One region of the Eubacterium sp. Marseille-QA0814 genome, then DNA from elsewhere that is predicted to be linked to it. Evidence: riboswitches for the same ligand, from Rfam matches in the RefSeq annotation. Region 1 holds a riboswitch; the other holds the start of a gene.

The links. Region 1 has a riboswitch for FMN ahead of ribD (bifunctional diaminohydroxyphosphoribosylaminopyrimidine deaminase/5-amino-6-(5-phosphoribosylamino)uracil reductase RibD). Riboswitches for the same ligand answer to the same signal wherever they lie in the genome.
Region 2: another riboswitch for FMN. It lies ahead of ACQY63_RS00085 (ECF transporter S component); the one in region 1 lies ahead of ribD (bifunctional diaminohydroxyphosphoribosylaminopyrimidine deaminase/5-amino-6-(5-phosphoribosylamino)uracil reductase RibD).

Annotation. Positions count from the first base shown of each region.
Region 1 covers NZ_CBCPMG010000001.1:2,363,952-2,380,100, forward strand. The annotation lists gene ACQY63_RS10895 (leucine-rich repeat protein) at 34-987, shown strand; gene ACQY63_RS10900 (leucine-rich repeat domain-containing protein) at 1,002-2,087, shown strand; FMN riboswitch at 2,165-2,279, shown strand; gene ribD (bifunctional diaminohydroxyphosphoribosylaminopyrimidine deaminase/5-amino-6-(5-phosphoribosylamino)uracil reductase RibD) at 2,725-3,813, shown strand; gene ribE (riboflavin synthase) at 3,819-4,523, shown strand; gene ACQY63_RS10915 (bifunctional 3,4-dihydroxy-2-butanone-4-phosphate synthase/GTP cyclohydrolase II) at 4,679-5,881, shown strand; gene ribH (6,7-dimethyl-8-ribityllumazine synthase) at 6,135-6,599, shown strand; gene ACQY63_RS10925 (SseB family protein) at 6,847-7,275, shown strand; gene ACQY63_RS10930 (flavodoxin) at 7,706-8,155, shown strand; gene ACQY63_RS10935 (phosphohydrolase) at 8,281-8,634, shown strand; gene ACQY63_RS10940 (MATE family efflux transporter) at 8,645-9,991, shown strand; gene ACQY63_RS10945 (discoidin domain-containing protein) at 10,056-10,277, shown strand; gene ACQY63_RS10950 (Hsp20/alpha crystallin family protein) at 10,528-10,989, shown strand; gene ACQY63_RS10955 (ATP-binding cassette domain-containing protein) at 11,273-11,935, shown strand; gene ACQY63_RS10960 (ATP-binding cassette domain-containing protein) at 11,975-13,207, shown strand; gene ACQY63_RS10965 (DEAD/DEAH box helicase) at 13,256-16,149, shown strand, end outside.
Region 2 covers NZ_CBCPMG010000001.1:9,548-25,696, forward strand. The annotation lists gene ACQY63_RS00035 (glycosyl hydrolase family 28-related protein) at 1-266, shown strand, start outside; gene ACQY63_RS00040 (sialidase) at 271-2,088, shown strand; gene ACQY63_RS00045 (aldo/keto reductase) at 2,140-2,421, shown strand; gene ymfI (elongation factor P 5-aminopentanone reductase) at 2,507-3,229, opposite strand; gene ACQY63_RS00055 (NlpC/P60 family protein) at 3,694-5,013, shown strand; gene hpf (ribosome hibernation-promoting factor, HPF/YfiA family) at 5,480-6,019, shown strand; gene secA (preprotein translocase subunit SecA) at 6,267-8,840, shown strand; gene prfB (peptide chain release factor 2) at 8,921-10,039, shown strand; gene ACQY63_RS00075 (homoserine dehydrogenase) at 10,247-11,449, shown strand; gene ACQY63_RS00080 (aspartate kinase) at 11,475-12,803, shown strand; FMN riboswitch at 12,912-13,039, shown strand; gene ACQY63_RS00085 (ECF transporter S component) at 13,300-13,911, shown strand; gene tsaE (tRNA (adenosine(37)-N6)-threonylcarbamoyltransferase complex ATPase subunit type 1 TsaE) at 14,143-14,568, shown strand; gene tsaB (tRNA (adenosine(37)-N6)-threonylcarbamoyltransferase complex dimerization subunit type 1 TsaB) at 14,565-15,290, shown strand; gene rimI (ribosomal protein S18-alanine N-acetyltransferase) at 15,466-15,918, shown strand; gene ACQY63_RS00105 (hypothetical protein) at 15,992-16,149, shown strand, end outside.

The DNA of each region.
Region 1 (16,149 bases):
AATCTTTTCTTTTTTTTCAAAGGAGGTTTTTTTATGAAACAAAAACTATGTAAAGTAACAATGATATTTAGTATATTGGTAACAACAATATTATTTGGGATTAGTGTTAGTGCAAATGATAATATTACTAATATTGAAGATGTAAAAGGACATGGAACATCATACGATAAGATTTATATTGATGAAAATTATCGTGGTGATGCAGTGTACAACACAAAATACCAATATGTAGATTGTAAAAAAGAGTTTGTAGTGGCAGAAGGAAATTCAAAATATAAGGCTATAGACGGGGCGCTTTATTCAAAAGATGGAAAGATTTTATATTATTTTCCAAGAAGTAAATCACAGTCATACAAGTTAATTACAAGTGCTGAAGTTATAGAAAATAAGGCTTTTTATAATTGTACATCATTGAAAAAGATTGATTTAAATAAAGCAAAAAAAATAAATTCTAATGGAATTTCACAATGCAAAAATCTAAAAGAGATTGTGTCAAATAATATTAGCAGAATTGAAGAACAGGGTATAAATAATACCGCAATAAAGCAAATAAAGTTAAATCAGAAGGCAAAGCTGGATATACGTGCTGTAGACAGCAATATTTTAATAAAAACTAATAAAAAATTTAAAGAAATAAAGCCATATGTATATAGCTGTAATAGATGGTATAAGATTTCAAAAGCAAAAGGATATGATGTTAAGAGCGTAATATATAGTGGATTTAAACCAAAAGACAAGAAAATTGTAAGGGCAAAAACATCAAAAAATGTCTATGACAAGAAAATAAGAAAAAAAGTTTTAAATAAATTTAGAGAATTAAATTACGACTTTAGATATGACAAAAATTTAAAAATAGACTTTTTTTCGGAGTATAAGCACTATTTTATAAAAACAAAGGTAAGGGCCTATAAATACATAAAGAATAAAAAAGTGTATACAAAGTGGAGTGATTATATGGTTTATGATTCATGGCATGATGCAGATTAAAGGAGGAGAAAGTTATGAAAAAATTCTTACTAATATTATTAGCGCTTACTATGTGTTTTCAGGTAAATATTGTAGGTGCCAGCGAGAATGCAGGCGGTGAAGTGAGCATAGATAAAATTCAGCATGGCTCAGATTACAGAGTAATAACAATAGACAAAAATTATACCGGAAGTATAGATGAAATTTGGCATTGGACAATGAATAGCGTTGAAAGTGTAAATGTTGATAAAGACAATCCTAAGTATATGTCAGAAGATGGAATTTTATTTTCAAAAGACAAAAAGACTATACTTTATTATCCAAGACAAAAGAATATTGGTGGTAGCTATACCATCCCTGAAACAGTTGAGAAAATAGCGGAACATGCATTTAATAATGCACAGTTGAAAACTATCAAAATGGAAGATAACATTACTTCAATAGGTACTTATGCATTTGCCGGTTGCGGAGTCGTAGATATAACGGTTCCTAAGAAAGTAAAAGTGATAGCAGAACATGTATTTGCAGGAAGTTACATAAAGAATATCGACTTAAATAATGTAAACAAAATAAAAGACTATGCATTTTCAGAATGTAATTATCTAACAAAAATCAATTTGAAAAATGTTAAAGATGTTGGAAAAGAGGCTTTTGCAAACTGCAACAAACTTAAGACAGTTAAAGGTCCTAAAGTAAAAAACATTGGAAAAAATGCTTTCTACACAGCCAAAGTAAAGAAAATTTATTTGCCAAATTCAGTGAAAATGGCTGAAAGAGCATTGAATACTGTTACAAAAATAAGCTATACTAAATCTTTTAAAAAGATAAAGCCTTATATGTTATATCCATTTACTTGGAATGATGTTGACACAGCTAAAGGTTACCAGATAAAAATAACTATTAGTAGTAAAAAGAATAAAAAAATCAAAAAGACTTTTGTGGAGAAAACTAAAAAAAGTTACATTCCAAGTTACGGTAAACTTGACAGAAAAATGGGCAAGTTTGTAAGCAAAAATAAAATTGCACCTAAAGACGTAAAAAGCACATTCCAATATAGGGCGTATAGAAAAAAAGGTGGTAAGACATTGTACACAAAATGGAGCAATGTTGTGAAATTATAAAGAGAGTGTATTAATAACTAATAATATAAAGTTGACATTTAGTTTTAGGTAGAGTATAGTTTTAAACGAAAACAAAATAAACTCTTCAGGGCAGGGTGAAATTCCCTACCGGTGGTAAAGCCCACGAGCCGCAAGGCATGATTCGGTGAAACTCCGAAGCCGACAGTAAAGTCTGGATGAAAGAAGATATGGAATAAATTTAAAATTTATATTGATAATTAGAAGCTCTGGAAATGTATTTCCAGAGCTTTTTTATATAATAAGAAATTCCTTCACAATTTCTTATTATATAAAAAACGTTCCACTATGGATGCCCACTGGTGCGAAAGGAAATTAATAATTATCATAGAGTGAATTTGAAATGAAATAATGTTAATAATTACTTCAATAATTTATTGAAATGTTAATCGGTATTAACAGGAATTGATTAGATAACATAGATTGAAAAAAGCCCTGAGCATATGCTCAGGGCTTTTTATGTAATAGAAATTCTTTCAGAATTTCTATTACATAAAAAGCGTTCCACATGGATGCGTATTCGTGGGATAAGAAAATAGTTGCAGACGGGCACGCACTCAGCGCAAAGAATGTCACAAGCGACATTCTTCATTATTTACACAAAATCAGGAGGTGAAAAATGAATTCTGAATATTATATGAGAATGGCACTGGATTTAGCAAAAAAAGGAATGGGTTACACATCGCCTAATCCAATGGTAGGTGCCGTTATTGTGAAAAATGGAAAAGTTATTGGCAAAGGCTACCACCACAAGTATGGTGATTTGCATGGGGAAAGAGATGCTCTTGCAAACGCCACTGATGATGTGACAGGAGCTACCATGTATGTTACATTGGAACCTTGTTGCCACAAAGGGAAACAGCCACCATGTGTGGAGGCAATTATTCAGGCAGGTATAAAGAAAGTTTTTGTAGGTTCAGATGATCCTAATCCATTAGTGGCAGGCAAAGGGATTAAAATTTTACAGGACAATGGAATAGAAGTTGAAACTCATATTTTAAAAGAGGAATGTGACAGCTTAAATAAAGTTTTTTTCCACTATATTCAAACAAAAACGCCTTATGTAATTTTAAAATATGCAATGACCATTGATGGAAAAATTGCTACTTACACTGGCGAGTCTAAGTGGATTACAGGGAAAAAAGCCAGAGAGCATGTACATAATAACAGACATAGATACAGTGGAATTATGGTAGGAGTTGGAACAGTGTTGGCTGATAATCCAATGCTTACCTGCAGAATTCCAGAGGGCGTAAATCCAACAAGGATTATATGTGACACAAATCTAAGGACTCCCATTGAGTCAAATATTGTACAGTCAGCAAAAGACATACCAACCATAATTGCAACAGGAAAGGTTGAAGAAGAAAAGGTAAAAACTTATGAAAAACTAGGATGCAAAATTCTTCAGCTACCTGATGAAAAAGGCAAGGTAAATTTGGAAAGCCTGATGAAAAAATTAGGAGAGATGAATATTGACAGTGTCATTGTTGAAGGTGGTGGAACTCTTAACTGGTCAATGGTAGCTAAGGGACTTGTTAATAAAACAGAGATTTACATTGCACCTAAAATTTTTGGTGGGAAAGATGCCAAGACACCGGTTGAAGGACAGGGATTTAAGTTGCCAGCCGAAAGTTTAAATCTTGAAAAAAGTAAGGTCAGCATTCTTGGTGAAGATATTTTAATTGAAAGTTACATAAAGGGGTGAGGCTAATGTTTACAGGAATTATAGAAGAAATGGGGACTGTTAAAAGCATAAGAAAATCTGCCAACTCAGCAATATTAACTATTGGTGCTACAAAAGTTTTAGAAGAAACAAAAATTGGTGACAGCATTGCGGTAAATGGAATTTGCTTAACAGTAACTGAAATAGAAAGTCAGTTTTTCAAAGCTGATGTAATGCATGAAACTTTGAAACGTTCATCTTTAAATAATCTGAAAACCGGCAGTAGGGTAAATTTGGAAAGAGCAATGGCTGCTAATGGACGATTTGGTGGTCACATAGTTTCAGGTCATGTGGATGGTGTAGGCACAATCGCAAAAATAGAAAAAGACGATAATGCAATTTGGTACACCATTAAGACAGCCCCTACAATACTTAAATATATCGTAGAAAAAGGTTCCATAACAATAGACGGAATCAGCCTTACTGTTGCAAAAGTGAGTAATGAGAATTTTGCAATCTCAGCAATTCCACATACAGTTCAGGTAACGATTTTAAAAGATAAAAAAGTTGGTGATGTTGTTAATTTGGAAAATGACATTATTGGAAAATATGTGGAACGGTTCCTTAGCTTTGGCGGAGATGTGGTTGATGGTCATAATCAATCATTAAAAAATAATGAGTCATCAGACAATAAGCAAACAAAAAGCCATTCAGGAATAACAATGGAGTTTTTAAGTAAGCATGGTTTTTGACGGAATGTTTAATCAAAGTAAGCAATAAAAAACGTTCTACTATTGATGTGCATTCGTGCAGAAAGAAAACAGTTGCTAGAGCAATATGAGATTAACATACAAAGTATCATAAGTGAAATCTATTAACAGTTTTTCAGTAGAAAGAGAGGTAGAAAATGTATCAGTTTAATACAGTAGAAGAAGCTTTAGAAGAATTAAGAAATGGAAAAATTATTTTAGTAACAGATGATCCTGACAGAGAAAATGAGGGAGATTTTATTTGTGCAGCAGAGTTTGCCACAACTAAAAATATTAATTTTATGGCAACTTACGGAAAGGGACTTATTTGTATGCCAATGTCAAAGGAGTATGTGGAAAAACTTAGAATTCCTCAAATGGTTACAAATAATACAGACAATCATGAAACAGCTTTTACAGTTTCAATTGATGGGGTAGATACAACAACAGGAATTTCAGCAGCAGAACGTTCAATGACAGCTATGAAGTGTGTTGACGAAAAAGCAAAACCGGAAGATTTCAGAAGACCAGGTCATATGTTTCCCCTTTTGGCAAAAGACAATGGTGTGTTAGAAAGAAACGGCCACACAGAAGCCACAGTTGATTTATGCAGATTAGCAGGTTTAAAGGAATGTGGTCTTTGCTGTGAAATCATGGGTGAAGACGGTACCATGATGAGAACTAAAGAATTAGTTCAGTTGGCTAAGGATATGAATATCAAAATGATTAGCATTAAAGATTTACAGCACTACAGAAAAGTACACGAAAAATTAGTGGATAGAGTGACAGTTACAAAAATGCCAACAAAGTATGGTGAGTTTACAGCATACGGATATGTAAATAAATTAAATGGCGAACATCACATTGCATTAGTAAAAGGTGATATTGGAGATGGTAAAGACGTTCTTTGCAGAGTTCATTCAGAATGTCTTACAGGTGATACTTTTGGTTCACTTAGATGTGACTGTGGACAGCAGTTTGCTGCCGCAATGACTCAAATCGAAAAAGAAGGCAGAGGAATTTTACTTTATATGCGACAGGAAGGTAGAGGCATTGGCTTGATAAATAAATTAAAAGCATACGAACTTCAGGAAAAAGGTATGGATACTTTGGAAGCAAATTTAGCACTAGGATTCAAAGGAGATGAGCGAGAATACTATATCGGCGCTCAGATATTAAGAGATTTAGGTGTAAAAGATTTAAACCTTTTAACAAACAATCCGGACAAAGTATACCAACTAGAAGAATTTGGAATGGAAATATCAAAACGAGTTCCAATTCAAATGGACGCAACAGAATATGACTTATATTATTTAAAAACAAAACAATTTAAAATGGGACATATTCTCCAATACAAATAATAAAAGAGAAGATTAATAAATAATCAAAGACAAAAATAAATAAGTAAAAACAACAACTAAAAATATTCTCTGCACAGCTAAAGACTTTATAAGAAAGTGCTGTGGAGCCGTCGGTCCATAAAGGCAGCGTAGTCGGCTTTATAGGACCGCTACGAGCGGAACGCAGCGGGAGCGTGCTTTCGATAAAGTATTTAGTTGGGCAGAGAATAGGGGATAGTGTTGATATATTAAGATATGAAAGGTAGGAAAGAAAATGAATATTTTAGAAGGAAAAGTAGTAGCAGAAGGCATGAAAGTTGGAATTGTAGTGGCAAGATTTAATGAGTTCATTACATCAAAATTGCTTAGTGGAGCAATTGACGGTTTGGTAAGACATGATGTAAACGAAGATGATGTAGACGTTGCATGGGTGCCAGGTGCTTTTGAAATTCCACTTGTGGCATCAAAAATGGCAAAAAGCAGAAAATATGATGCTGTAATTTGTTTAGGAGCTGTTATTAGAGGAAGCACAAGTCACTATGATTATGTTTGCAATGAAGTATCAAAAGGTATTGCAGCAGTTTCAATGGAAAATGACATACCTGTAATGTTTGGTGTAATTACTACAGAAAATATTGAACAGGCAATTGAACGTTCAGGAAGCAAGGCTGGAAACAAAGGATACGAGTGTGCACTTGGCGCTATTGAAATGGTAAATCTAATTAGAAAAATAAAATAATATTAATTTACAAATTTAAAAAAATGCATAAAATAATTACAACCTAAATGCAAAATAGTGAGATTTTCTGCTGAAAAAAACATCTGTTGGTGGTATACTAATCATAATAAAAAAAGTATGATTTAAATTTAAACCAGGATTTAATTTTAAACAATAATGTTGCAAAAATATTGGATTTTATCGGATTCCAATTTAAATAGCAAAGGTAAATTTCGGAAGAAATGAAAGTACAAAGGGGTGAAATTTTATGCACAGGGACAATGAAAAAATCGATGCAGGTTTAAAAGAAAACTATAGAATCGAGGAAGCTATTGAGGCACTACAAAAAGAAAGCAGCTATGAAATGTTGGCACATACTCTTACGGTTATTCGTAGAACAATGACAAAGAAAGCACAGATGATTATAGCTGTGGAGCCACCAAGGGGAGATAATCAGATAAGATTACAGGTTGTGGAAACTCCTGATGGCAAGAAATGGTGGGCAGCGTTTACAAGTTTTGATGAGGAAATGAAAGGTGGAAATCAGGTAATGTCCACATTCCTTGCAGACATGGATCAATTGTTGAAATCATCTTTAAGTGCAAATGATATTGAAGGTGTAATTTTTAATCCATGGAACAAAACAATAATGCTAAATAAGAAATTAATTAATATTGTATTAGGAAACATTGTGTAAAACAGGACAGGTTGTTGATTTATTATAAATGAAAAGATAACAGAATAGGTTGTTAATCTGTTATAAATGAAAATAAGAAAATAGGTCAGGTTGTTAATTCATAAATGTGAAGAATACAATAGATAAAAAATAAGCAGTCATAAATTACTAAAATGGTATGAATACTTAACCATTATTGTTAGTAGTTTATGGCTGCTTATGGTTTAAAAATATAATTACACTAGCAAACACGCATTTGACCTGTAAGTTAGTAAACTATATTCTTTATAATTTCTTATTCTACATTCTTATGGAAGAATGTTTATTGCATAAAAAATGTTTACAAATAAGATACATAAAAGGCATATCCATATATGCATAATAGGTATTAGACATGGTAAAGAAGCTAGTGTTATATTGTAAATAAAGTTATAAAGAAGGAGTGATACATATGAGTAAAGTATTAGTAACATATTTCAGTGCAAGTGGAGTAACAGCAAAAACAGCTAACAAGTTGGCAAAAGAAGTAGATGGTGATTTGTTCGAAATTGAACCAAAGGAAAAATACACATCAGCAGATTTAAACTGGATGGACAAGAAAAGTCGTAGTTCTGTAGAAATGAATGATCCTGCAAGCAGACCTGAAATTGCAAAGCAGGTTGAAAATATGGACATGTATGATACAGTATTAGTTGGATTTCCAATTTGGTGGTACGTTGAACCAAAGATTATTGACACATTTTTAGATAGTTATGATTTTGCAGGAAAGACAGTAATACCATTTGCTACATCAGGCGGAAGTGGAATCGAAAATGTAGAAAAGAACTTACAGAAAGAATACCCGAACATTAATTGGGGAAAAGGCAAGTTATTAAACGGAAGTGTTAAGGCTTGGTTTTAATTGCCAAAGTTAAAGAATTATTTGTGTAATAGAAATCTCTTGGGATTTCTATTGCATAAATAAAGTTCAACTATGGAATGGTAAAATACAACAATATGGATTAACCAGAAAGGAATGGAGAATTTATGATATTTATTTGGGTTGTGCTTCCAATTATTGCAATTGGAGCAGTAGGATTTTACCTTTTTAGAAAAATCTACAGGGCAGTTGATTTCTTTAAAGGTGAAATGAAAAAGTCTAAAAAGAACATATCAGCAATAGTTGGAACAGCCTTGATTTTGTCAGGTCATACACACGCTGGTCAGATTTTACCAATAGGTTTGATTTCGCCATTGTTCCATATGAATGATTTGAATTATGGCTATGTGAAAGAGAGCAATCTTAATGAGATAGTTACATCCGGAATTGCAGGTTGGGGGTATCCAATAAGAACTGAAAAGCATTCAGAGTATGCGATTATAGATATTAAAAATAAATAAGGAACACATAATGGCAAAGAACATAGATTTAACAAAAGGTAATATTTCAAAAGGCTTGTGGGCGTTTGCAATTCCGTTGATGCTGGGAAATGTAATGCAACAGTTTTACAACTTAGCCGATACATGGGTAGTGGGAAGATTCATTGGCAACACCGCTTTAGCAGCAGTTGGCTCGTCATATACTTTAATGACGTTTCTTACATCCATTATTATTGGGTTATCTTTGGGAAGCAGCACTTTTATTTCAATGGCGTTTGGAAACAAAGATAATAGAATGATTAGAAACGGAATTGTTATATCTTCAGAAATTACCTGTGGTCTGACAATAATACTGATAATAATTTCATACACTTTTTTAGATAAAATTATAAAGGTTTTAAATGTGCCAGATAACACATTTGCTGATATGCGTACATATTTGTTTTATGTATTTATAGGATTTTTTGCAACGTATATTTACAACTATTGTTCCAACCTGTTAAGGGCAGTTGGCAATTCTGTAACACCTTTAATTTTTCTTGGCGTTTCTGTGGTGTTAAATATAATACTCGATTTATATTTTGTAATTGGACTTGGTATGGGAATAATTGGAGCAGCAGTTGCTACGGTAATTTCCCAGTATATTGCAGGGCTTGGAATATTGATATATTACATAATAAAATATCCGGAATACAGAGTCAGAAAAGAAGATTGCAGGTGGAGCAAAAGCAATTTTAAAAATATCCTGTCACTATCAGGTTACACCTGTATTCAGCAGTCGGTGATGAACCTTGGCATACTTATGGTTCAGGGAATAGTTAATGGATTTGGACAAAATGTAATGGCGGCATTTGCGGTGGCGGTGAAAATTGATACCATTGCCTATATGCCCGCACAGGATTTTGGAAATGCCTTTTCTGTTTTCGTAGCCCAAAATTATGGTGCCAATCAAAAGCAGCGAATTAAAGAAGGTGTAAAAAAAGCAGGTATTAGTGTAGTCCTATTTTGCCTGGGAATAAGTGCTTTGGTATTTATATTTGCAAGACCACTTATGTCAATATTTGTAAGCAGTAAGAGTGCAGCAGTTATAAGTACGGGAGTGACTTATTTAAGAATAGAAGGTGCCTTTTATGTAGGAATTGGAATTTTATTTATGCTTTACGGTTTTTATAGGGCTATAAATAAGCCATTAATGTCAGTAATTCTTACAATAATTTCTCTTGGAACACGAGTTGTTTTAGCATATTATTTATCAAAAATACCGGTTATAGGAGTAATTGGTATTTGGGTAGCCATACCAATTGGTTGGTTTTTATCGGATTTGACGGGCATATTAGGATACAAATTTATTAATAAAAACACTGAAAAAACCTTATAATGATATGCTCCCTATATAGTAGACAGATTGAATAATTAAAAATCTACTATATAGGGAGCATATCATAAAATGGGCGTTCCAGTGCTTTTTTTATGCCTATAACGCAAAGGATTATGGGGCAGAGGGAAGTGGAAATAATGATTCAAGATGGTCATCAAATTTTGCAGATGATGCATGGCTTATAATTGACCTTGAAAAAACATATATGATTAACAAGGTTGTAATTAACTGGGAAGCTGCATACGGAAAGGCGTATGACATTTTAGTGTCAGTTTACGGAAAATAGACTCACAGGCTGAAAGCACAAATTGGAAAGTTCACAAAAAATTCACAAAAAATTCACAAAAAATTAGCACTCACCTCTTGACAGTGCTAACAAAAAGGACTATAACATAGTTGTACAAAGAAAAAGGTACAAAGATAAATACAAAAAGGCTAAAAGGTCTCAACGTGATGGCGCACAACAAATTAGTCGCTACGCCGTAGCGCATGACAAATTAAGTTTTAGTTATGTAATATGGAAGGAGAGATGACTTATGATGATGCCTAGTATTTTTGGAGAAAACTTATTTGATGACTTTATGGATGATTTTTCAAGAGGCTTTGATTTCCCAGAGTTCCCAGATGTTGACAAGAAATTGTATGGTAAACATGCTAAGAATTTAATGAAGACTGATGTTAAGGACACAGAGAATGGCTATGAAGTTTCTATGGATCTTCCAGGATTCAAAAAAGACGAAATAAAGATGAAACTTGAAAATGGTGTATTAACAATTAATGCAGCTAAAGGATTAGACAAGGACGAGAAAGATAAGAAGGGTAAATATGTAAGACGTGAACGTTATGCAGGTAGCCTAACAAGAAGTTTCTATGTTGGTGATCATGTAACTGTTCAGGATGTTCATCCTAAATATGAAAACGGAATTTTGTCTTTCACAGTTCCAAAAGAAAACAAACAGGTTGAAGAAAAAGAAAAATTTATAGAAATTGAAGGATAAATAAATTATTCATATGGTTGTTTAGAGAATAAGCAATAAATGAAAAAACCTAGGACTACAGTAATGTGTCCTAGGTTTTTTTGTGCTCCGTATGTTTGTGGACAACATACAGGGCACCTGAAGAATTTGTCAAAAATCATACAACTGTCTAAATATTTCCCAGCATAAAATTAAGCTAAAACGGTTCTGTTTATTGTTACGGTTTTCTACATATGTGTTATACTAATAGCAAAAAAGTTTAACGAATTATAGACAACAAAAATTTTATGGAAAGAGGCATTAAGTGAATATTTTATCATTAGAAAACATTACACATTCATATACAGAAAGGAAATTATTTGATGACGCAAGCTTTTACCTTCATGAAGGCGAAAAAGTCGGAATCATTGGCATAAATGGGACAGGAAAATCAACACTGCTAAAAATTATGGCAGGCTTAGAAGTACCTGACAGTGGAAATGTCATAAAGGCATCTAATTTGATGATACATTATCTGCCACAGAACCCGAAGTTTAATGAAGACGACACAGTAATTGAAAGTGTGCAGAATATGGTACATCATCATGCAAACGAAGACGAGTTAGTTAAGGCGAAAGCCATGATGACAAGACTTGGTATAAATAATTTTGAACAGAAAACAGGTGAATTGTCCGGTGGTCAAAGAAAAAGACTTGCTTTAGTTTCTGTGCTTATTACACCTTGTGATATTTTGATTTTAGATGAGCCTACAAACCATTTAGACAGTGAAATGGCAGAATGGTTGGAGAATCAGTTGCGCGCATTTAAAGGGGCCTTAGTTATGGTAACTCATGACAGATATTTTTTAGATAGTGTTACTAATAGAATTATCGAGTTAGACAAAGGAAAAATTTACAGTTATAACGAAAAGTATTCTGGATTTTTACAGCGTAAGGCAGAAAGAGAAGACAGTCAGAAGGCAAGTTAACGCAAAAGACAAAGTATTCTCCGCAAGGAGATTCAGTGGATGCAGCGTGGCGCAAGAGCAAGATCAACAAAACAAAAAGCTCATATACAGCGCTATGAAAATCTTAAGAATCAAAAAGGAATAGTTGAAGATGATAAAATTGAATTAAGCAGTATTAAGTCAAGAATGGGAAAAACTACAATTGAGCTTGATAAAATCTCAAAGGCTTATGGTGCGAATACGGTTTTAATTAAGGATTTTACTTACAACTTCTTAAAAGGTGACAGAGTTGGCTTCGTAGGAAAAAATGGTTGTGGTAAAACAACTTTAATGAAAATTATAGATGGTAGAATTAAACCTGACAGTGGAACTGTAACAATTGGACAGACTATCAAAATCGGCTACTATACACAGGAAATTGAGACAGACCAACAAGGTGGAATTGCTTACATGGATCCACAGGAAAAAGTTATTGATTACATAAAAAATACAGCGGAATTTGTTCGTACAGAGGATGGGTTGGTTTCTGCATCAGCAATGCTTGAAAGATTTTTATTTCCATCTTCCCAGCAGTATAGCAAAATAGAAAAACTTTCAGGTGGTGAAAGACGTAGACTTAATCTTTTAAGAGTGCTTATGGAAGCACCAAATGTTTTGATTTTAGATGAGCCTACAAATGATTTGGATATTGAAACAATGACAATTTTAGAAGACTACTTGGATAGTTTTGATGGCATTGTAATTACAGTAAGCCACGACAGATATTTCCTTGATCGAATAGTAAGAAGGATTTTTGCTTTTGAAGGTAATGGAGTGATTAGTCAGTATGAAGGTGGATATACAGACTATATTAATAAGAAGAAACAGCAGGAGGTTGCGGGAAATGCCGGAACTTTAAGAGAAAAAAATACTGGAAAATCAGGTAGTGGTTCAGGTGCCGTGCAATCTGCAAATATAGGTAATGCAAAGAGCACAGGAAGTATTAAGGGGAATGGAAAACAAAATACAGGAGAAGCATCGAATAGTCAAAAAAAAGATGACTATAAACACAGAAATAAAAAATTAAAATTTTCATATAACGAACAAAGAGAATATGAAACCATAGAAGATGATATTGCTAACCTTGAAGAAAAGCTGGAAAGACTGGATAAAGAGATGAATGAAAATGCAACTAATTCTGTTAAGTTAAAAGAATTAATGGAAGCTAAAGAAGAAACGGAAAATCTTTTAATGGAGAAAATGGACAGATGGGAATATTTGGAGGACTTGGCGAAAAGGATTGGGGAGCAGTAGAGTCTGCTAAAGACGAGTTCAGAACATTGATGTGAACAGGAGAAATAGATGATAGATGTAAAATCAATTAAAGCGTGTACAAATAGTCGATTTTATGAGAGAGGCAAAGATTTATATTATAGAGGAAAAGTCTTAAATATTGATGTTCAGGAAGACGGCGATTGGATTATTATACATGCTGATGTTAAAGGTAGTGGACATAATATATATGACATAGAATTAGAAGTAGATGCTGAGGATGGAGATATTATGGCATCAGATTGTTCATGTCCTGCTGCAGAAAGTTATTATGCTATGTGCAAGCATTGTGTAGCAGTAGCTTTTGAATATAACAATCAATGTGAAAATCAGATACAGAAATTTACATCAAAGGAAGAAGCATTGTATAAGTTACAAAATATGCAGGGAATTACTAAAGGAATAAAAGTTGCAACTAATCCATTACTTAAAAATATTTTAGACCAATACACAAATGAGAAAATGCTACCAATTCTAAATGGGGATTTGTATGGAAAAATAGAGTTAGAACCATTTCTTTCAATTGAAGGGTACAGACGAATGTCTGTTGAATTTAAAATTGGAACAGATAAAAAGTATGTTTTAAAAGATTTAATTGAATTTGTCAAAAACATAAAAGAAAAAGAAAATCATTCCTATGGAAAAAATTTGGAATTTGTTCATATAATGGAGGCGTTTTCGCCTGACTCAAGAAAGATGGTAAAGTTCATTGAGGATTGGGTTGCCAGAAACAAAAATACATATTCTATATTTGGATTTTATGGAAATACTTATCAAAAGGTCAGACATATTCCATTAGACGAGAACAGTCTTGAAGAGTTTCTTATGGCAACTGAATATAAAGAATTCGCATTAGATGTAGATGGTGCCAAAACAACGTATAAAGTGGCAAAAGAGAGCTTTAATGAAAATGCCAGCTTTGATTTAAAAATACAAGGTGATGATAGCGGTGCAAATATAAAAATTCAGCAATTGTTTGCATATAAAGGTAACAATAAATATATGATATTTAAAGAAAATTGTGTTTACATGGAACCTTTAGAAAATTGGAAACTTTTAGATGAATTAATGATTTGTGCAGATGAATATGCAGGCGATATTTATGTAAGCAAAGAAGATTTACCTTCTTTCTGCAATATCCTGTTACCTAAAATAAAAGGATGTTGCAATGTGGAATTAGTAGATTTTGATGAGAGTAAATACGTTGTAACAAAACCTGAATTAAAAACATATTTGGATATGCCACAGGAAGACATGATTACATTTAAAGCACAGGCAATTTATGGTGAGAATGAATATTCTGTATTTGATCAGGAAAATGTGGCACTTAGAGACTTACAAACAGAGAAAATAGTATCAGATATTATCAAAACTGTAAGCAATGCTTATGATAATGAAAATAAATTAATGGTTTTAGATAATGATGAGGAAAAATTATATTTACTGCTAACAAAAGGGATTGAGAGATTGCAACAGGTCGGCGAGGTTTTCGTATCTGATGCAATAAAGAAATTACAGGTAGTTCGGTCGGCAAAAACTACTGTAGGAATTTCTCTTTCAGGAGATTTGCTGGAATTAAATATTACATCAGATGAAATGTCAATGGATGAACTTGTAGATTTGATTTGCAGATATGACAGAAAGAAAAAGTATTACAAATTAAAAAACGGAAACATATTCTATGCAGATAGTGAGCAGTTGGACAGACTTTCTATCATAAAAGATAATTTACAACTAACTGACAGGGAAATGAAAAAAGGAACAGTTAAGGTGCCAAAATTCAGGGCGTTATATTTAGATGAGCAGGTTAAGGACGAAGAATTTCTTAAAACAAATAAAAGTACTGATTTTAAAAAGTTAGTTGATAATATAAAAAGTGTAGAAGAATATGATTTTGAAATACCACAAAGTCTTAACGGTATTTTGAGAAACTATCAAAAGGAAGGCTTTAGATGGATAAAAGCTTTGCATGAAAATGGTTTTGGAGGAATATTGGCAGATGATATGGGATTGGGAAAGTCCCTTCAGGTAATCTGTTTTATTTTGTCTGAAATGGAAAAGGCAAAAAAGTCTGAAAATAAACGAACATTAATAGTTTGTCCCGCATCCCTTGTTTACAATTGGAAAAGTGAATTCGAAAAATTTGCTCCTAATTTAATTGTTAAAACGGTATCCGGAAATGTGGATGAAAGACATGAAATGATTATGGAATCAGGCAAAAAAGATATTCTTGTTACTTCATATGATTTGCTAAAAAGAGACATTGAAGTTTATGGATATATGGAATTCTTTGCTGAGATAATTGATGAAGCACAATATATAAAAAACAGTACAACACAGGCAGCTAAGGCAGTAAAACTTATTAATGCAACATTCAGACTTGCACTTACAGGAACACCGGTTGAAAACAGACTTAGTGAATTGTGGAGTGAGTTTGATTTTTTAATGCCCGGCTTTTTGTTTAATTATAAAAGATATAAAGAACAGATTGAACAGCCTATTGTAAGGGATAACGACCAGGAAACAATGGTAAGGTTACAGAAAATGATAAGTCCTTTTATACTTCGAAGATTAAAGAAAGATGTACTAAAAGATTTGCCGGACAAGGTAGAAGAAAATATGTATGTGAAATTAGAAGGCGAACAGCAAAAACTTTATGATGCTCATGTTAAACGTATGAAATTAATGCTTGAGAAAACTGATGATGTAGAATTTAATACAAGCAAAATACAAATCCTTGCTGAATTAACAAAACTGCGTCAGCTATGTTGTGACCCGGCAATTTTATTTGATAAGTACAAAGGGGAATCGGCAAAAGCAGATATGTGTATTGAATTAATAAAAAATGCAACAGAGAATGGTCATAAGATTTTGTTGTTTTCCCAGTTTACATCAATGCTTGAAAATCTGCAGAAGAGAATGAT
Region 2 (16,149 bases), 2.4 Mb from region 1:
ACAAGCGCGTATGGCAGTGTGATATTACAGAAGACGGTTTACTGGAGAACCCGGTTCCGATTATAGAAGAGGGCGATTATAAAGTAAGAAAGTTTAACAATAAAATTTACGTGGCAGATGACAATATTAAAATATATGAAGATTTCAAATTGTCAGACACAATTAAGTTGCCACAAAGACCTACAACTTTTGATTTTGGAGGGGAGAAGAGAAACAATCTTATTGTGACAACGAGACATGCAGTATATTTAGTAAAGGATTATTAAAATTATGAGAAAAGGATTGATTATGGCATTAGCTGCGTTGTTGGCTTTTACCATGGTAGGTTGCGGTGGCAGCAAAAATAATAGCAAAAATAACAGCGATAGTGCAAAGGAATCTAAAGAAAAAATAACATACGTTTCAAAAGGAAATCCTGTAACTGACAACAAGATTTTCGGAGATAATGTTTATGTTTTTGACAGCAAAGACAAAATAGAAGATGCACAGAACAAAATAGATTCGGTGTACAAAAAACAGGAGTCAAATCAGTTTGGTGATGAGCGATATGCACTTTTGTTTAAATCCGGTAAGTATGATAAATCATTATCTGTAAAAGTAGGATTTTATACTCAGGTTTCAGGTTTAGGAATTGAACCTACAGATACTAATATTAATCAATTATGGGTCGATGCAAAGTGGATGGGCACAAATGCAACATGTAACTTCTGGAGAAGTGCAGAAAACTTTTCCATTAATAAATATTGTATGTGGGCTAATTCTCAGGCAGTTTCATTACGACGAGTTAATTCAAGTGATGGGATTGTTTTAAGTGATGGAGAAGGCTGGTCAAGTGGCGGTTTTATTGCAGACAGCAAATTTGACGGGACAGTTTCTTCAGGTTCACAGCAGCAGTATTTATGTAGAAATAATCAGTGGAACAACTGGGAAAACGGTGTTTGGAACATGGTTTTTGTAGGCGAGGAAGCTTACAGTAATCCTTCAGGAGAGTGGCCATACGCTCCATATACAGTAGTGGAAGAGTCACCGGTAGTACAGGAGAAGCCATATATTTGCTACGATAATGACAAAGGCTATGGGGTTATGGTTCCAAAACTTCGCAAAAATGCACAAGGCATTTCATGGGAAAATGGTGTAACAGGCACATTTTACAGCCTAAACACTTTTTACATTGCAAATCCTGACAAAGACAATAGCAAAACATTAAACAAGGCTTTAGCTGACGGAAAGAATATTTTATTTACACCGGGCATCTATAATATAAAAGAAACTCTAAAAGTAACAAAGAAAGATACAATTATTTACGGTATGGGACTGGCTACACTTGAAGCTTCAAAAGGAAATGTTGTCATGAATGTTTCAGATGAAGACGGTATAAAGGTATGCGGACTTTTGTTTGATGCAGGTGAAAAAGAGTCAGAAACATTATTACAGGTTGGCGATAAGAAAACAAATGTATCTCATGAAAAAAATCCACTTTCTTTTAGTGATGTGTACTTTAGAGTTGGTGGTGGAAAGTACGCAGGCAAGGTTAAAAACTGCGTAACAATTAACAGCAATAACGTAATAGGCGATAATTTCTGGGTATGGCGAGCTGACCATAGCACAAATGTAGGTTGGGACGTTAACACAGCAACTAACGGAATTATCATTAACGGTGATAATGTAACAATGTATGGTTTGTTTGTGGAACACTTTAAGGAATATCAGACTATTTGGAATGGCGAAAATGGTAAATTATTCTTTTACCAAAGTGAGTTGCCATACGATGTGCCAAAGCAGGAAGCCTATAAAAGCCACAATGGAAAAGTCAACGGCTGTGCTTCAATTAAAGTTGTAGACAGTGTTAAAAAGTTTGAGAGCTACGGCATAGGTGTTTACTGTTATAACAGAGACAGTGACATAGACATTACATCAGCAGTGGAAGTTCCTGATAGAAAAGGAGTTAAGCTACATAACACATGCACAGTAAAACTAAACGGTCAGGGACAGATTTCCCACATTATAAACAAAAGTGGAACAGCAACTGAAAATTTAGGTGATGCATGCAGAATAAGAGAATACGAAAACGGAATTATTATTCAATAAAAAATATATAGAAGGATAGTAGAAATAAATGATACTTAAAGAAACTTCCATATTGGAAACAGACAGGAAGCAGTAGTTGCTATGTGTAAGGAACATGACATTCAGTTAATGGCATATTCACCACTTGCAACAGGTGGCTTGGTAAATGATGAATATGTTGCAAAAATTGCTGAAAAATACAACGCAACAATTCCACAGATTTGTGTTAGATATTGTATTCAAAAAGATGCAATAGCTATTCCAAAATCAACTAAGGAAGAAAGAATTATTTCTAACGTACAGGTTGATTTTGAAATAAGCAATGAAGATATGGAATATCTTGATAAAAAATAATTAACTTGTCATCACGTTCACAAGAAATAATTAATCTTTTACTTTATAGCAAGGAATAGTCTTGTGAATATAGCGGAAAGGACAATTAACTTGTCCAACCGCCGTCTAGAGTAATAATTTGCCCGGTTAGATAAGAACCAGCTTCACTTATGGAATATACAGTTTTGGCTACATCTTCAGGTGTGCCCAGTCTGCCAACAGGTATTTCTTCTATTATAGAAGCGATATCCTCAGAATCTAAATGTGAATTCATTTTGGTATCAATGATACCGCACGCAATTCCATTAACTTGAATATTAGAAGGTGCCAGCTCTTTTGCTAAAGCTTTAGTGAAAGTGTTAATGGCACCTTTTGTTGTAGAATAGGCAACTTCACAGGAAGCACCACAATTACCCCAAACAGATGATATATTAATAATCTGACCATAACCCTGCTTCAAAAATAAAGGTATTAATGCCTGACTAACAGAAATAGCAGAAGTAACATTTGTATTCCATATTTTGTTCCATGAATCCTCATTTAAGTCCTGCAATAATCCAATTATAGAAATCCCCGCATTATTAATAAGAAGATTCACATTGAGATTATTTTCACTAATATAGTCTGCAATTTCCTTGCCGCAGGAAAAAGAAGACAAATCACATTTAAGAGTATGCAAATTATCTCCATAAATATCAATTAATTCGTCTAAAGCTTCATTATTATTAAAATAAATACCTACAACAGTATAATTTTTTTCTAAAAGAAATCTTGCAATTTCTTTTCCAATATCTCCTGATGCTCCGGTAACAATAGCAGTTTTTTTCATGTTTTCCCTTCCTTTCATCTCGCAAGCAACCTGCCTACATATTCAGCCATGCAGCTCGATTTCGCTTTGCTTCATCTCGCAAGCAGCCTGCCTATATATTCAGCCATGCAGCTCGATTTCGCTTTGCTTCATCTCGCAAGCAGCCTGCCTACATATTCAGCCATGCAGCTCGATTCCACTTCGTTTCATCTCGCAAGCAGCCTGCCTACATATTCAGCCATGCAGCTCGATTCCACTTCGTTTCATCTCGCTGATTTGGATTCTCCAAATACATAAAAACAGTAATGCTTAAAAGAATGCAAGCATTCTTTTTTTGCCTTCCTGTTTTTATGTGCATGGCTGAATTGTTATACACATACAATACCACATTCAGGTATAGGTTGACAGATTTTTTTTTCAATGTTATTATTGTAATACTATTGTAACATTTTATGTTAAAATATATTTTATGGAGGCGTATAATAATGAAGCACAATTGTGCAAAGAAAATTGCAGGAGGATGTTTTGCATTAGCTATGACATTTGCCCTTGCACAACCAATGCTTGCTGATGACTTAAATACGGAAATGGCAAGTGCAGGAGCAGCAGTTGATATTGAGAATTACATATCAAGCACAGGAAGTGAAGACGGTTTGTCATCATATCTTCCGGCACCTGAGAAGACAGAAAACAAAACAACAAAGGTTGAAAGCAAAAAGACAACAAACGAAAACAAATTATTTTCCAATATTGCCATCGCAAAGGTTGAAGGTGGTAGCGAAGGTTATGTAAATGTTAGAAGAAGACCTTCAGCAAAAGGAAAAAGAGTTGGTAAGATTTATAATAACTGTGGAGCCACAATCATTGAAGAGACAAGCAATGGCTGGTACAAGATAAAGTCTGGTAATTGTACAGGATACATTAAGGCTGAATTTTTTGTAACAGGTAACAAGGCACAGTCAAGAGCATTAGATAATGGTTATGTTTTTGCTAATGTAACAGCAACAGGTGTTCACGTTAGAGAAAAGTCATCTACTAAGTCAGATATTGTTACAAACGTATATCGTAACGAAGATTATTCAATTAGAAAATACAGCGCTGATGGCAAATGGGTAAAGATTAAGATCGCCGATGGCGTTAGTGGTTGGGTTTCAGCAGATTTTGTAAAAGTTAGTGTTGATATGGACACAGCAGTTACAATGAAGGAAGAAAAGGCTATTAAGAAAGCACAGAGACAAAAAGAGAAAGCTGCAAGAAAAGCAGCTCAGGCAGCAGCCAAGGCCAAGGCTAAGGCTCAGGCACAGCAGAGAGCTTCTGAGGAAGAAGAAATAGGTGAAGCACAGCCAAGACAGAATACAAATACTAACAGTAATACATATACAGCACCAAAAACAACAAGACAGCAGACAACACAGGCACCACAGAATAATAATACTCAGACATCATCAGGCGGGGCATCTGCAGTAGTTGCTTATGCAAAGCAGTTTTTAGGTAATCCGTATGTATATGGCGGTTCAAGTTTAACAAACGGAACAGACTGTTCAGGATTTACAATGTCAGTATATGCACACTTTGGATACTCACTTAACAGATCATCATATACTCAGGTATACAACGGAAGAGCTGTCTCATTAGGTTCATTACAGCCAGGTGATTTATTATTCTACAAATATAATAGTTCAACAATTTCTCACGTTGCAATGTACATTGGCGGTGGTCAGATAATACATGCATCAACAGAAGAAACAGGAATTATAATAAGTGGTATGGGTTCACCTTGTGCAGCAAGAAGAATCATAAACTAATTTAATAAAAAAGCATTATTACCTACAACATATAGGGCTTATGTTACTATATGTTGTAGGTCTTTTTTTATCTCTCAAAAAGCCTGTTTTATAAAACTAAAGTCACCACATTTGTCAAGGATATATGTGAAAAATGCACAATTTCATAACTTCCCCACAAAACATCTGTTCTTTTATAATTCGACAAAGATTTACATAAAATCTGTGTGAAAAAAGTTAATAATGTTAATAAGTCGGTTAATAACCCATAAAATCTAAAAAAAACCTATGTTAATACATGTTAATAACTAGAAAATGGTAAATTTATGTTAAATGTAATCGAATGTACGAAAAACCGCAAAAATTGTATAAAATGCACAAAAAGATAGTTAAAAATATAACTAATGAAAAATGTGTGATTTTCGTTGTTAAAAGTAGGTGGTTTATGGTATAATCTAGTTACTAGATAACGAAAGGAAGTGGTACCATGAAAATTAAAATTTTCGGAAAAAATATTGAGGTGACAGAGGGCATCAAAGGCGCTGTAGAAGAGAAGCTTGGTAAGCTTGACAAATACTTCTCAGAAGAGACAAAAGCAGATGTTACTCTTAGTGTTAACCGAAACGATCAAAAAGTGGAGGTAACAATTCCAGTAAAGGGCGGCATTATTAGAGCAGAAGAAGTTAGTGAGGATATGTATGCTTCTATTGACATGGTAGAGGAGACAATAGAACGTCAGTTAGTTAAATATAAGAATAAGTTAGTTGACAAGAAAAAATCATATCGCGACAATTTCACAAATGATTACATCGAAGCTGATTATGAAGATGAGGACGAAGATGTAGTTAAGATTGTAAGAACAAAGAGCTTTGGCATTAAACCTATGGATGCTGAAGAAGCTTGTATTCAGATGGAATTATTAGGACATAACTTTTTTGTATTCCTTAATGCAGAAACAGATGAAGTGAACGTGGTTTATAAGAGAAAGGGCGGTACATTCGGATTAATCGAACCAAACTTCGACTAGAATATTGCGTGATATTTAAGTAAGCGGAATCGCTGTTGACATATTAGTGTATGTTAACAGCGATTTCTTTGTTTTTAACGGAAAGTTTACAAAATTTACAATAAAATAAAATCTAATATGTTGAATTAATAACGGTAAAATGTTAATATATTCGATAGTGTGTGAAATACTTTGGCAATGGGAATTGATTGAAAACAGCAATTGATACCACGTTGCAGATCAGAATAAATTTAAAGAGGAGATTGCAATGGGTGTAATTAACAAAATTATTGGCACGCATAGTGAGCGTGAATTAAAAAGACATAAGCATACATTAGACAAGGTTTTAGCTCTTAAACCTGAAATGGAAAAATTAACAGATGATGAAATGAGAGCAAAAACAGAAGAATTCAAGAAAAGATATGCAGAGGGGGAAACATTAGACGATTTACTTCCTGAAGCTTTCGCTTTAGTAAGAGAAGCAACAAGAAGAACTCTTGGAACAGAACATTATCCTTGTCAGATAATGGGTGGTATTATTCTTCACCAGGGACGTATAGCAGAAATGAAAACAGGTGAAGGTAAGACACAGACATGTTTGCTTCCGGCATATTTAAATGCATTAACAGGAAAGGGAGTTCATATCGTAACAGTTAATGAATACCTTGCTACTCGAGATGCTGAATGGATGGGACAGGTTCATAGATTTTTAGGACTTACAGTTGGTTGTGTCCTTTCAGACATGGAACATGAAGACAAGAAAGCAGCTTATGACTGCGACATAACATATATTACAAATAACGAACTTGGATTTGATTACCTTAGAGATAACATGGTTGTATACAAGGAACAGTTAGTTCAGCGTGGATTAGCTTACTGTATTATCGATGAGGTTGACTCTGTTCTTATTGATGAAGCAAGAACACCACTTATCATTTCAGGTCAGAGTGGTAAGTCTACAAAGCTTTATGAAATGTGCGATATTTTAGCAAGACAGATGGAAAGAGGAACAGCAAGTCCTGAATTGAGCAAGATGGATGCCCTTATGGGTGTTGATATCGAAGAAGATGGTGATTTCTTAGTAAATGAAAAGGATAAGATTATTAACCTTACAGCACAGGGTATTGCAAAGGTTGAAAAATTCTTCCACATAGATAACTATGCAGATGCTGAAAACTTAGAATTACAGCATAATGTTATTTTAGCTTTAAGAGCACATAACTTAATGCATAGAGATCAGGATTACGTTGTAAAAGACGACGAAGTATTAATCGTTGATGAATTTACAGGTCGTATAATGCCTGGCCGTAGATATTCTGATGGACTACATCAGGCTATTGAAGCAAAAGAACATGTAAAAGTTAACAGAGAAAGTAAGACACTTGCTACAATTACATTCCAGAACTTCTTTAACAAGTATGAAAAGAAGGCTGGTATGACAGGTACAGCCCTTACTGAAGAAAAAGAATTTAGAGATATTTACAGCATGGACGTTGTTGAAATACCAACAAACAGACCAATTGCCCGTATTGACCACGAAGATGCAGTATTTAAAACAAAGCGTGGTAAATTAAAAGCAGTAGCTGATGATATCGAACAGTCACATGCAAAAGGACAGCCTGTTTTGGTTGGTACAATTAACATTGATGCTTCAGAAGAGATTAGTGATATCTTAAAGAAACGTGGTATACCACATCAGGTATTGAATGCTAAATATCATGAAAAAGAAGCAGAAATTGTAGCACAGGCAGGACAGCATGGAGCAGTAACTATCGCTACTAACATGGCTGGTCGTGGTACTGATATTAAACTTGATGATGCAGCAAGAGAAGCAGGCGGACTTAAGATTATTGGTACAGAGCGTCATGAATCACGACGTATCGATAATCAGTTAAGAGGTCGTTCAGGTCGTCAGGGAGATGTTGGTGAATCTAAGTTCTACATCTCACTTGAAGATGACATTATGAGACTTTTTGCTTCAGAAAAATTAATGTCAGTATTTAATGCATTAGGGGTACCTGAAGACGAAGAGTTACATCACAAGGCGCTCACAAGTACAATTGAAAGAGCTCAGAAGAAGATTGAAGGAAATAACTTTGGTATAAGAAAGAACCTTATGGAATATGATAAGGTTAATAATGACCAGAGAGAAATCATATACGCTGAAAGAGCAAGAGTTCTTAACGGTGAAAACATGAGAGATGCAATAATCAAGATGATTAACGAAATTATTGAATCTCAGGTTGATATGTTTGCAGGCGATGATCAGTCACCAAAAGATTGGGATATTGCAGGTTTAGTTCAGTCATTATTTGAAATTATTCCATTTAAGTTAAAGAGCAAACCGGAAGAACTTGAAAAATATACAAAGTCTGAATTCAAACAGAAATTAAAGGAAGAAGCTTTGAAATTATATGAAGCAAAAGAAGCAGAATTCCCAGAACCTGAACATATTAGAGAACTTGAAAGAATTGTCCTTCTTAAAGTAATCGACCAGAAATGGATGGATCACTTAGATGACATGGAACAGTTAAAACAGGGTATCGGTCTTATGGCTTACGGTCAGAAAGATCCGGCTGTTGAATACAAGATTCAAGGTTTCGAAATGTTTGGCTATATGATTGAAAACATTAAGATTGATACTGTAAAGACTTTATATCATATTCAGGTTGAGCAGAACGTTGAACGTGAAGAGGTAGCAGAAGTTACAGGAACAAACAAAGATGACTCAGATGGAGTTAAGAAGCCAAAGCAGAGAGTTGAAGCTAAGATTTATCCAAATGATCCATGTCCTTGTGGAAGTGGAAAGAAATATAAGAACTGTTGTGGACGTAAAGCATAAGTTCATATAATAAAAATTACGAGAAGGCGGGGATTACCCGCCTTTTCTTGAAATTATAAAACAACAAGTGAGGGAATATTGTGGTTGAATTTGAACAATACAAATATGAGTGGAACCAGTACAAAGATAAAGTAAAAGAACTTGCAGCTTCTTTTGATATTGAAACAAAAGAAAACAGAATACGCGAAATTGAAGAAGCAATGGAACAACAGGAGTTTTGGGATGATGTTGAAAAATCGCAGAAGCTGATGAAGGAATTGAAAAATCTTAAATCTCAAATAGACACAATTTCAAAAATCCAAAGGGATTATGAAGATATTGGAATTTTGATAGATATGGGCAATGAAGAGGAAGATGCGTCTATCGTTGAAGATGTAAAAGAACAGTTAAATGAATTTATAGAAAATTTTGAAAAAACAAAAATAGACACTCTTTTATCAGGAGAATATGACAAATGTAACGCAATTCTTAAATTAAATGCAGGAGCCGGTGGAACAGAATCCTGCGATTGGGCAAGTATGCTTTATAGAATGTTTACAAGATGGGCAGAGTCAAAAGGTTATAAGACTGAAGTTTTAGATTTTTTAGATGGTGACGAAGCAGGAATAAAGTCAATAACTTTTCAGGTTAATGGAGAAAATGCCTATGGTTATTTGAAATCTGAAAAGGGAGTTCACAGGCTTGTTAGAATATCACCATTTAACGCGGCAGGCAAAAGACAGACTTCATTTGTATCTTTAGATGTAATGCCGGATATTGAGGAAGATTTAGATGTGGAAATTAATGACGACGATATAAGAATTGATACATATAGATCAAGTGGCGCAGGTGGACAGCATATTAACAAAACATCATCTGCTGTTAGAATTACTCATATGCCAACAGGCATAGTTGTTCAATGCCAGAATGAAAGATCACAGCTTCAGAACAAAGACAAGGCAATGAAAATGTTGAAGGCAAAATTATACATGCTAAAAAAACAGGAAGAGGAAGAAAAGCGCTCAGGAATCAGAGGTGAAGTAAAAGAGATTGGCTGGGGCAACCAAATAAGGTCTTATGTAATGCAACCGTATACTATGGTCAAAGATCATAGAACAAACGTGGAGGTTACTGACGTTAACAAGGTTTTAGATGGCTACATTGATCCTTTTATTAATGGATATTTGAAATGGATTAATACAGCTAATGAGGAAAGTTAGTATTATAAACCACTTTAACACTTTACCGAACTACCACAATATTGCATAAAAACCCATGTAATTTATTAAAAAAATTAATAAATATGCAATAATTTGTTATGAAAACAAAGTAAACAGCTTAAAATTAGTTGATAAAAATATTTAACCATGCTAAAATTTACGAAGAATTTGCACCATGAAGGGCAGAAACACAATTAAGGAGGAAATATGATAAAGGTAGCAATCTTAGGATACGGAACAGTAGGTTCAGGTGTATTTGAAATTATAAATGAAAATAAAGAGCTTATTACTGCAAATGCAGGTGAAGAAATTGATGTAAAATATGTATTAGATTTAAGAGAATTTCCGGGAGATCCATGCGAAAGCGTTTTAGTACATGACTACAATGTTATTTTAAACGATCCTGAAGTAGAAGTAGTAATTGAAGTAATGGGTGGGTTAAAACCAGCGTATGATTTTGTAAAATCAGCATTACTTGCAAAGAAGAGCGTGTGTACATCTAACAAGGAGTTAGTTGCAAAATACGGTGCAGAGCTTATTAAGATTGCTCAGTCAAACAATAGAAACTTCTTATTTGAAGCAGCAGTAGGTGGCGGAATTCCTATTATCCGTCCAATGAACATGCATATTACAGCAGATAAGATTTGTGAAATTACAGGTATATTAAACGGTACAACAAACTATATTCTTACAAAGATGGATAAAGAAGGTGCTGATTTTGACAGCACATTAAAGAAAGCACAGGAATTAGGTTATGCAGAACGTAATCCTGAAGCTGATATTGAAGGTTATGATGCAGTTAGAAAGATTGCAATTTTAGCTTCATTAGCAAAAGGAAAGACAGTTGATTTTGAAGAAATTTACACAGAAGGTATTTCAAAAATTACAGCTGAAGACTTTAAGTACGCAAAGAAAATGGGCCGTTCAATTAAGTTATTAGGAAAATGCAAAAACGAAGATACAGGTGTTGTATGTTCAGTAGCGCCAAGACTTTTAGCACCTGACCATCCATTATACAACGTTAGTGGTGTAACTAACGGTATTTTAGTACGTGGAAACATGGTTGGTGATTTAGTATTTATCGGTAGCGGTGCAGGCAAACTTCCTACAGCAAGTGCGGTAGTATCTGACGTGGTTGATAGCGTTAGACATTTGAATGTTTCTACAACTGTAATGTGGAAAGAAGAAAAGCTTGAAGTTGAAGATTTCTCAAAATCAAAGAAGAAGTTCTTTGTTAGAACAACAAAGTCAAAAGAAGAAGTTGAAGCTGTATTTGGAAATGTAGAATACATTGATGCAGGAATTTCAGGAGAAATCGGTTTTGCTACAGAAAAATTAAGCGAACAGGATTTTGATGCAAAAGCTGAAAAATTAGGAAATGTAATCTCTAGAATTAGAATTGAAGGATAATAAAAGATAAATTAGGAGGCAGGTTATGAAAGAAACAAAGGTTGTAAAGTTTGGTGGTAGTTCACTAGCTGATGCAAACCAGTTTAGAAAAGTTGCAGATATTATTTTAGCAGATCCAACAAGACGTTTTGTTGTTGCATCAGCACCGGGTAAACGTTTTGTAGAAGATATTAAAGTTACAGATATGCTTTATAACTGTTATGAATTAGCTTCAGAAGGTGAAGAATTTGAAGAACAGTTTAATCTTATTAAGGAAAGATATAATGGAATTATTGAAGGCTTAGGCATTCAGGATTTTTCGTTGGACGAAGATTTTGACATTATAAAGGGCGCATTCTCTCATATGGCAGGTAGAGATTATGCAGCCAGTCGTGGTGAATTCTTAAACAGTAAAGTATTAGCCAAATTTTTAGGCTTTGATTTCATTGATGCTGCAAAATATATTTTCTTCAATGAAAGAGGAGAATTTGATTGGGATAAAACATCAGAAAAGTTAGCTCCAAAGCTTGCAAAATCTGAATATGCAGTGATTCCGGGATTTTATGGTTCTATGCCTAACGGAACTATCAAAACATTTTCAAGAGGTGGTTCAGACGTAACAGGTTCAATTGTTGCCAGAGCAGCAGACGCAATGATTTATGAAAACTGGACAGACGTTAGTGGATTTTTAATTTGCGATCCAAGAATTGTAAATAATCCAAGTCCAATTAACACAATCACATACGCAGAACTTAGAGAATTAGCATACATGGGAGCTACTGTTTTACACGAAGATGCTATCTTCCCTGTTAGAGCAGCAGGTATCCCTGTAAATATCAAAAACACAAACTGCCCACAGGATAGAGGAACTATGATTGTTTCAGAAACTGCTGAGCCATGTGAACATATTATTACAGGTATTGCCGGCAAGAAGGGTATGTCAGTAATTAATATTGAAAAGGACAAAATGAACAGTGAAGTAGGCTTTGGTAGAAATGTACTTCGTGCATTGGAAAAGAGCAATGTAAGTTTTGAACATATGCCATCAGGTGTAGACACAATGAGTGTTGTTATTCAGACAGATGCATTAGCAGGAAAGGAAACAGCTATTCTTGACGAAATCCGTTCAAGAGTACATCCTGACCAGTTATTTATTGAAAGTAACCTTGCCCTTATTGCAGTAGTAGGTCGTGGAATGAAGAGTGCCAGAGGTACAGCTGCAATCTTATTCACAGCTTTAGCAGAGGCAAGAGTTAATATTAAAATGATTGACCAGGGATCTTCAGAACTTAACATCATTATCGGTGTAGCAGAAGAAGATTTTGAAGTTGCATTACGTGCAATTTACAATGCATTCATTAAAGTAAAAAAATAAATAAGTAAAAAAGTAAATTTTATTAACGTTAGTATTTTGTGAAGAATAAGTTATTAACAAACTTGACAACATAATAACAAAGTATTAACATTAATGTGAAAATTGAATAAAGTTCTTCGGGGTAAGGTGCAATTCCTAACCGGCTGTGATTGCTTAAGCATAAGTCAGCGAGCCTATTGGCATGATATGGTGAGAATCCATAACCGACAGTAAAGTCTGGATGAGAGAAGATAGAATATAATTACTGTTACATGCAGTAGTAAAAACAGCAACTGAAGAAATTTTGGTTGTTGTTTTTTTTTGGCTCTTTGTCAAGCTTGGGGGTAATCACTCACATAAAGTCGTGTGTGATTTCTTATTAAATAAAAAACGTCCCGCTAGGGATGTCCACCCCAGCGAAAAGAAAAAAGTTACTAAAGTAACCTGCGCTTGGTGTGTAAAATTTCGCAAGGGACATTCTTTGTTACATTAATGTTATAGATTGGAGGTAATATAAATGAAAAAAACTTTTACAACAAAAAACATAGTTTTAATAGCGATGTTTTCAGCATTGGCTTTAGTTTTACACTTATTTGATTTTTCGATTCCTGTAATTGCACCGGAATTCTATAAATTAGATTTAAGTGAAATTCCTGTACTAATTGGTTCATTTATAATGGGACCATTGGCAGGCGTGTTTATTGAAGCAATAAAAATATTATTAAAATTATTAGTAAAAGGAACATCAACAGCCTACGTTGGAGATTTGGCAAACTTCATAATTGGTTGTGCATTTGTTGTTCCTGCAAGTTTAATATACAAGTATAAGAAAACAAAAATGGGCGCGTTCATTGGAATGGCAGTAGGTATACTTGTAATGGCAGTTGCTGGAATTGCCATTAACTATTGGGTTTTAATTCCTTTTTATGTAAAAGCTTTCGGCATGCCATTAGATGCAATTATTGGAATGGGAGCAAAAATCAACGGAGCTATTTCTAACAAATTTACATTCGTCCTTATTTGTGTAGGACCGTTTAATATTTTAAAAGGTGTAATCGACAGTTTAATCACAGCCGTTGTCTACAAAAGAATCAGTTCATTTATAAAAGAGATTGGTTCAAAAAAATAAAAATATTGACTCTAAAAAAATAAGTATATGGCTAAATCAAAACACAATCGTCAAATTAAAACATAGAAAAATTTGAAAAACACAGAAATATTGTTTATACTAATCAGTATGGCATATTTCTGTGCTTTTTAATGTAATAGAAATTTCAAAGAAGAATATGTCACAAAAAGCATTACGCTAGGATGTATCCTAGTATGAAAACAAAGTTAACCTAAATATATTGGAGGATAGATGATATACGAAACAAATTCCGAAAAGGAAACTTTTGAATTAGGAAAAAATCTGGGTGAGCAAGCAAAGGCTGGTCAGATTTTTTGCCTAAATGGAGATTTAGGAGTTGGAAAAACTGTGTTTACTCAGGGATTTGCAAAGGGACTTGGCATTGAAGAAAACGTCAACAGTCCAACATTTACAATTATACAGGTATACGAGGAGGGGAGAATTCCTTTATATCATTTTGATGTATATAGAATTGGTGATCCTGAAGAAATGTATGAAATCGGATACGAGGAATATTTTTTCGGAGAAGGCGTATGCCTCATAGAATGGTCAAAATTAATAGAAGAATTAATACCTGAGGAAGCAATAAATATTGAAATAGATAAAAATCTTGAAAAAGGTTTAGACTATAGAAAGATTACAGTGGAGGGACTATGAGAATATTAGCAATAGACAGCTCTGCAATGGTGGCAACAGTTGCCGTGACAACAGATGGAGTTTTAAATGCAGAATATACAATTAATCACAAAAAAACACATTCTCAAACATTGCTACCAATGATAGATGAAATGTGTAAAACAATTGAACTTGATATGAAAACAGTAGATGCTATAGCAATATCAGGAGGTCCCGGTTCTTACACAGGACTTAGAATAGGTAGTGCCACAGCAAAAGGCTTCGGCTTGGCGCTTGGTATTCCAATCATAAATGTTCCAACAATGGACGCTTTGGCGTACAATATGTTTTCGTCACAGTATATTGTTTGTCCAATTATGGATGCGAGACGAGGACAGGTTTATACAGGAATTTATCAATTTGAAGGCACAGAAATGCAAACAATAAAAGAACAGTGCATTATGATGCTTGAGGACTTAATTGAAGAATTAGATAAAATAGGTAAAGCTGTGATTTTCCTTGGCGATGGTGTTGAAAAAGGAAAAGAAATTATTGACGCCCAAATGAAGTCAGAGCATTACTATGCACCTGCATCTATGAATGGACAGAAAGCTTCAAGTGTGGCAGCCCTTGGTGAAATCTATTATGCTCAGGGAAAAATTGAAAAAGCGGCAGACCATAAACCTGAATATTTAAGATTATCTCAGGCAGAGAGAGAACTTAAAGAAAAATTAGCCAAAGAAAAAGCGCAGGCAGAAAAATAAATCTGTGTGAAAAGAAATAAAACAAAAAATTAATTAAAATACAACAGAGATTAATAATGAAAAAAAGATAAAAATTTTAATTAAAATTAAGCAGAACAAAATTTCGTAGTGAAAATACAAAAAAGTAAGAATTAGGCTGAAGCATAAAATATAATATAAAGAGTAGGACTAAAATATGGAACAGGAAAAAATAACAATTAGAAAAATGAACATAGAGGATATTCCTGCTGTTTTTGAAATTGAACAAAGCATATTTTCTATTCCCTGGTCTGAAAAATCATTTAAAGATTCTCTGGAAAGTGAAAATACCAATTTTGTAGTAGCTTTGTGCAATGATGAAATTGTAGGCTACATTGGTATGTATGTATTTGGAGAAGAGGCTGATATATCAAATGTTGCAGTCTCTCTTAAACACAGAAGAAAGCATATTGCCCAGAATATGCTTGACTATATCTTTGATTGGTCACAAAATAAAAAAATAAAAAATCTCACTTTAGAAGTAAGAGAAACTAATGTGCCCGCAATAAAACTATATGAAAAGAATGGTTTTAAGGAGGCCGGCATTAGAAAAGATTATTACGAAAAACCAAAAGAAAATGCAGTTATAATGTGGAAACAAAATCTATAAAATACATTACTTTCCACTATTATTTTACCTGTGAAACCTATAAAATAAAAAATGTTTATTTTAGGAGGAAGTTATGAGAAGATACGAAGATGAAAAATTAGTGGAAGTGACTTGCAATAAATGTGGGAAGAAATTAATCGTAGAAAATGAAATTATAAAAGAAGGCAATTTTACTGTAGAATATAAATGGAACTATTTTTCAAACAAAGATGGAAGAGAACATTTTTTTGA